One region of the Isoptericola sp. NPDC055063 genome, then DNA from elsewhere that is predicted to be linked to it. Evidence: predicted binding sites of a transcription regulator. Region 1 holds the regulator's gene; the other holds the start of a gene.
The links. The regulator LexA, encoded in region 1, represses DNA repair genes until DNA is damaged. The targets are predictions, from matches to a motif close to TCGAACANNTGTTCGA.
Positions count from the first base shown of each region.

Region 1 (3,339 bases):
GTGGCGCGGTCCCTGGGCCTCGCGGGGTCGGGCGGCACGGGCGAGACACCGGACTGGACGGGCCTCGACGTGGGCAGCCCCTTCGACTACCCGCGCCAGGGGATCCTCTACGTGGCCCGCCATCTGCCCGCCCCGGGCCGCGAGCCGACCACCGACGCGCAGCTCGACGAGATCGCGGGGCTCGTCAAGGCGGCCGGCGGCCGCACCCTCGGGCTGTTCTCGTCCCGGCGCGCGGCGGTCGCGGCGGCCGAGGCGATGCGCGAGCGGCTCGACGTGCCGATCCTGTGCCAGGGCGACGACCAGCTGCCCACCCTCGTGAAGGCGTTCGCGGACGACCCGGCCACGTGCCTCTTCGGCACCCTCTCGCTCTGGCAGGGCGTGGACGTCCCCGGGCCCAGCTGCCAGCTCGTGCTCGTCGACCGGATCCCGTTCCCGCGCCCCGACGATCCGGTGAAGGCCGCGCGGGCCCGCTCGGTCGAGCAGGCGGGCGGGAACGGGTTCATGCAGGTCTCGGCCACGCACGCCGCCCTCCTGCTGGCCCAGGGGGCGGGACGCCTCGTGCGCACGGGGGACGATCGCGGCGTGGTCGCGGTCCTCGACCCGCGCCTCGCGACGGCCCGCTACGGGTCGTTCCTGACGCGGTCGATGCCAGACTTCTGGCCCACGACCGACGGCGAGCTGGTCCGTGCTGCGCTGCGGCGGCTGGACACCTAGCCTGGGCGCGTGGACGGCACACGCAGCACGACCAAGCTCGCGATCGTCGGCGCCGGCGCGGTGGGCTCCACCCTCGCGTACGCAGCGCTCGCCCGAGGGGCGGCACGCTCCATCGCCCTGATGGACGTCAACCGCGCCAAGGTCGAGGCCGAGGTCCTCGACCTGAGGCACGGGAGCATGTTCATCCCGCAGGCGGAGATCGAAGGCTCCGACGACGTCGAGGTGTGCCGCGGAGCCGACGTCGTGGCCGTCACCGCCGGCGCCAAGCAGAAGCCGGGCCAGAGTCGCCTGGACCTGGCCGAGGCGACGGTGGGCCTCACCCGCACGATCCTGCCGCGGCTGCTGGAGGTCGCGCCGGACGCGATCTACCTCATGGTGACCAACCCCGTCGACGTGGTGACGTACGCGGCGCAGGAGATCAGCGGCCTGCCGGCCGAGCGGGTGTTCGGCAGCGGCACGGTCCTGGACTCCTCCCGGCTGCGCGACGCGCTCGCCCGCCACTGCGGGGTCGCGGTCGGCAACGTGCACGCGAACATCGCGGGCGAGCACGGCGACTCGGAGATCGTGCTGTGGAGCTCGGCGACGATCGCCGGGGTGCCGCTGCTGGACTGGCGCCCCTTCCGTGGTCGGCCGCCGCTCGACGAGCCCGCCCGGCACCGGATCGCCACGGACGTCGTGGAGTCGGCCTACCGGGTCATCGCCGGCAAGGGGGCCACCAACTACGCCGTGGGCCTGGCAGCCACCCGCATCATCGAGGCGGTCCTGAACGACGAGCACCGCGTGATGAACGTGTCGTCCCGCCTGGACGGCTTCTACGGCATCAGCGACGTCTGCCTCTCGGTGCCGTCCCTGGTGGACCGGCGCGGCGTGGCGGAGACGATCGACACCCCGCTGTCCGACGACGAGGTCGCCGGCCTGCGGGCGTCGGCCGAGGGCATGCGCGAGGTGCAGCGCCGGCTCGGGTTCTGACCCGCGACGCGGCCCTGACGCGACTAACCCCCGGCCCGCACGGGCCGGGGGTTCGTCGCGCCGTCGGGGTGCGGCGTCGCGCTCAGAGGCTGCGGAGCACGGCCACCACCCGGCCGAGCACCTGGGCGTCGTCGCCCGGGATGGGGGAGTAGGCGGCATTCTGCGGCATGAGCCACGTGTGCCCGCCGGACTGCTTGAACGTCTTGACCGTCGCCTCGCCGTCGATCATGGCGGCGACGACCTCGCCGTTCTCCGCGACCGGCTGGCTGCGGACGACCACCCAGTCGCCGTCGCAGATGGCCGCGTCGACCATCGAGTCGCCCGCCACCTTGAGCAGGAACAGCTCGCCGTCGCCCACGACCTGGCGGGGGAGCGGGAAGACGTCCTCGACGACCTGCTCGGCGAGGATCGGGCCGCCCGCCGCGATCCGGCCCACGAGCGGGACGTAGGACGGGGCCTCGGCGGGCTGTGCGTCGGAGCCCGCGACCGAGCCGGCGGCGAACCCCGGGGTGCGCGGCGCGAACGCCGGGGTCCCGCCGTCGGTCGCGGCGGGTGCCTCGGGGTCGACGACCTCGATCGCGCGGGGCCGGTTCGGGTCACGGCGCAGGAAGCCCTTGCGCTCCAGCGTCGTCAGCTGATGCTTGACGGACGAGGGGCTGGCGAGACCCACGGCCTCGCCGATCTCCCGCATGGTCGGGGGGTAGCCGCGGTCCTCGACGGAGCGGCGGATCGTCTCGAGCACACGGCGCTGGCGCGGCGTGAGCCGGTCGGCCGCCGGGGCGATCTCGCTCACCGAGGCGAGCGCCGTCTCCGCTGTCGACGTGTCCTCAGGGGTCTCCTGCTGCGCCGGCCACGGCGTGGCAACCGTCGTGGACGCCGGGGCGTGGTCCCGTCCGCTGGTCATCGCGTTCTCCGTCCTGCAGGGGCGCGGCCCGCTGACGGGCCGATGAAATCCGACAAACCTTCCATCGCGCTGCTGGTCACTCTAGGCCAGTTCCGGCCCGACATCAAACATCTGTTCGATCAGGCCTCGACCGTGTCGTCGTGACGTGGTACACCTAGTACAGCCGTTCGACGTACAGGTGTTCGACGAACGGCTGTTCGACGGCAGTCGCCCGACCGGCGGCGACGCGACGTGAACCGGAGGTAGGACGATGCAGAACGCGCCCAGCACCACCGAAGCTCCGGGGTTCCTCGGGCTCGGCGGCCTCCGGCTCACGCGACGCGGGCGTGTCGTGGTCGCCGCGCTCGTCCTTCTCGTCCTCGTCGGCGCGGGCCTGGTCGGCCAGCGCGCGGTGGCGGACGCTCCCGGGTCGGGCGTGGAGGTCCGGCTCCACACGGTCCAGCCGGGCGAGACGCTGTGGCAGTACGCCCGCGCGGTCCGGGACTCGGGCGAGGACCTGCGCGACGTCGTCGCGGACCTCCGCCAGCTGAACGGCCTCACGACGGCGGAGCTGCAGGCCGGTCAGGTGGTGCTCCTGCCCGAGGACTGAGGGCGCGCGGCACGACCCGGCGCCGCGAAGATGCGAGGATGGACCCTGCTTGCGCCGGGCGCGGCGTCCCGCATACCTTGTCGGGCAGCCGGGCGCCGGTCCGGAGCCGAGCGCAGGAGACCAGCGATGCACTGCCCGTTCTGCCGCCACGAGGACTCGCGAG
Region 1 covers NZ_JBSGUW010000006.1:261,501-264,839, forward strand. Annotated here, with positions in the region: gene ACWF41_RS09760 (ATP-dependent DNA helicase) at 1-714, shown strand, start outside; gene ACWF41_RS09765 (L-lactate dehydrogenase) at 724-1,683, shown strand; gene lexA (transcriptional repressor LexA) at 1,766-2,587, opposite strand; gene ACWF41_RS09775 (LysM peptidoglycan-binding domain-containing protein) at 2,838-3,176, shown strand; gene nrdR (transcriptional regulator NrdR) at 3,303-3,339, shown strand, end outside.

Region 2 (3,339 bases), on a different contig from region 1:
CTGCGCCGCCCGGATCATCGCGCCCGCGAGCACGTGCGAGGAGTACTGCTCTGCCGACGCGACGAGGCCGAGCAGCTCGTCCTCGTCGAACCCGGCCTCCGGGCGCACCTCGTCCACCTCGGGCGTGCCCCGCGTGAGCGTGCCCGTCTTGTCGAAGACGGCGGTCCGGACGCGTCCGAGCTGCTCGAGCACGCCCCCGCCCTTGACGATGACGCCGTTGCGCGACGCACGGCTCATGCCGCCCAGGAACGCGACCGGCGCCGCGATGAGCAGCGGGCACGGGGTGGCGAGCACCAGCACCTCGGCGAACCGCACCGCCTCGCCCGAGAGCGCCCACGCCACCGCGCCGAGCGCCAGCGAGAACGCCGTAAAGGGCACCGCGTACCGGTCCGCGAGGCGCACCACCGGCGCCCGGCTGGCGCTCGCCTCCGACACGAGCGCGACGATGCGCTGGTACTGGCTGTCCGCGGCGGCCGAGGCGGCGCGGACCGTCACCGCCACCGGGCCGTTCACCGACCCGCTCAGCAGCTCGTCGCCCGGGTGCTTCTCGACGGGCAGGCTCTCCCCGGTGAGGGACGACTCGTCCATCGACGTCGACCCGCTCACGAGGATCGCGTCGACCGGGACCAGCTCGCTCGGGCGCACGAGGAGCTCGTCGCCCACCCGCACGTCGCCCACGGGGACGTCGGTGATGTCGTCGCCCTCCATGCGGTGCGCGCGCTGCGGCGCGCGCGACAGCAGTGCGTCGAGCTCCCGCTTGGCGCGGTGGTTGGCGTAGTCCTCCAGCGCGTCGCCGCCGGTGAGCATGAGCACGACGACGAGCGCCGCCACGTACTCCCCCACCGCCACGGTCGCCACGATCGCGGTGATGGCGAGGACGTCGAGGCCGACGTTCCCGCGCAGCAGCTGCCGGACCATGCCCACGGCCTGCCAGACGGCGATCGCGAGCGCGTAGACGCCGAACAGCCACGACACCGCCGCCCCCGCGCCGCTGAGCCACAGCCCGATCCCGACCAGACCGACCACGACCGTGAGCGCGACGGCCCAGTACGTCCGCGCGAGCTCCTGCCAACGACTCATCCCGCCATCCTGCCCCGGTCGTGGGCGGGGCGCGGCTCGACGGCTGTCCCCCTGCTCACGTCGCCGTGGCCACGTCACGTCGCCGCGGGTGCTCCTTCTGGAGGCGGGGCGCCGTCGGGCCGGGCCAGCGGCGCGCGCAGGAGGAGCCCGAGGCCGCCCTCGAACGTCACCCCGGCCAGCCGCGGGCCGCGGGCCACCTCCACGAAGTGCCAGGGCCGGTGCAGCGCGATCGACGCGAGGTTGCGGGAGTTGACCACGAAGAAGACCTCTGGCGCGCGAACCGCCACCCAGTCGATCCGTGCCTGCGTGAGCGCCGTCGCGACGCCCCGCCGCCGCAGGCGTGGGTCGACCGTCACGCCACCCAGGTAGTGTCCGGCGGGGGCCGGGTCGGTCACCGCGGTGCGGAGCGACGTCTGGCCCCAGCCCACGACGGCTCCACCGCCCGGACCAGGCTCGACGTCGAGGCCGAGGTCGCGGGCGAGGTCGGGGGCGAGGTCGGGGGCGATCGTGGCGACGAGGACGCACCGGTCCTGGTCGCCGACCGCCCGCCGGTACGCGTCGGGACGGACCGCACGGCTGGCGCGCAGCCCCACGGCCGCCATGGCCTCGACGTCCGACTCCACCGCGGGGCGCACCGTGAGCGGGACGCGCTCACCCCCGCCGTCGGGTTCGTACGCGGCGAAAGACACGACGAACACCCTAGCCACGGAGACCCTGGCCACGGACTCAGCCCGACCCTCCGCCGTCGTTGTCCACAGATTGCCGGGAGGCTCCAGAACACGCGTTCGAACGTCGCTAGGCTCGGGGGATGACGACGACGCTCCCCGACTCCGCGACCGGCACCTCCGCCGGCACGCCTGCGGGTCGCGCGAGCGGGCCGGCTGACCTGAACGCGGCGGCGGAGCGGCTCGCCGCGATGCCACGGTCGTGGACCCCGTCGATCAGCGAGCTGCTCGAGGAAGAAGGACGATCTGGCAGGGGCGGGCCCGGCACTGAGCCGCAGCACCCTGCCTCCTCGAAGCAGCCCTCGTTGGCCGACCTGGACCGGGTGCTCGACGAGCTCGCCGAGAACGACGCCGAGATCGCTACCCTGCACGCCCACCGCGCGGTCCTCCTCGCACAGGCAACGGGCCTGGCCGAGGCCCTGGAGTCCGACCTCCTCGCCGACGACGACCCCGCCGACCCGACCGCCCGCCGGGCACCCTCCGCCCGGCGGCTCGAGCTCGCCCGCCGCGCCGTCACCACCGAGATCGCCACCACCCTGCACCTGGGCGAGCACGCCACCGGCACGCTGGTCGACCACGCCGTGGCGTTGACCGGCAAGGCCCCCGCGACCCTGACCGCCCTCAGCGCCGGCCGACTGTCCTGGGCGCATGCCACCGCCATCACCACACACCTCGCCGACCTGACCTCCGACGAGGCCGCACATGTCGAGCACACCGTCCTCGCCGCCGTCATGACAGCCGAGGTCAACCCCGACGACGCCCCCGGCACCACCGCCGGCACGGTCTCGTGCACGCCCACCCAGGTCGCCCGCCGCGCCCGCCGAGCCCGCGAGACCGCCCACCCCACCCCGCTCGACGTCCGCCACCACGAGGCCGCCCTCCGGCGCACGGTCTGGCTCGAGGACGACCACGACGGCATGTCCTGGCTCGTCGCCCACCTCCCCGCACCCCTCGCCCACGCCGCCTACGACCGCCTCACCCGCACCGCCCGCCACCTCACCACCAACAACGACGCTGGCAACGGCGCCGGCCGCGCTGGTGGCACTGGCGGCGGAGACGGCATGGGCGGCGGCCGCACCCTCGCCCAAGCCCGCGCCGACACCCTCACCGCGCTCCTGCTGGACGACGGCACCCTCGACCACACCACCGCGCCGGGCGGGACCCATGAGACGACCCATGACACAAGGCCAGTCGACGGCCGTCCGCACGACGACCCGAGCCCCGATCCCCCAGACGAAGCGCCCGACCTGAAATGCACTCAGTCGGCGATCGCGACGCTGGCGCGCTCCATCCGCCCCCAGGTCACGGTCACGGTCCCGGTCCTGACGCTGCTCGGCATCACGGACGCCCCGGCCACGATGAACGGGCACATCCCCATCGACCCCGACACCGCACGCACCCTGACAGCCCTCGCCCCCTCACTGCGGCGGATCCTGACCCACCCCGAGACCGGCACCGTCCTGTCCGTAGGGCGCACCACCTACACCACCCCCGCCGACCTCAAGAACCTCATCCGCCACCGCGACACCACCTG
Region 2 covers NZ_JBSGUW010000008.1:176,932-180,270, reverse strand. Annotated here, with positions in the region: gene ACWF41_RS11880 (heavy metal translocating P-type ATPase) at 1-1,080, opposite strand, end outside; gene ACWF41_RS11875 (GNAT family N-acetyltransferase) at 1,155-1,769, opposite strand; gene ACWF41_RS11870 (HNH endonuclease signature motif containing protein) at 1,889-3,339, shown strand, end outside.
Region 2: a site for LexA is predicted at 1,854-1,869, ahead of ACWF41_RS11870 (HNH endonuclease signature motif containing protein). Genes of this name have one in related genera too.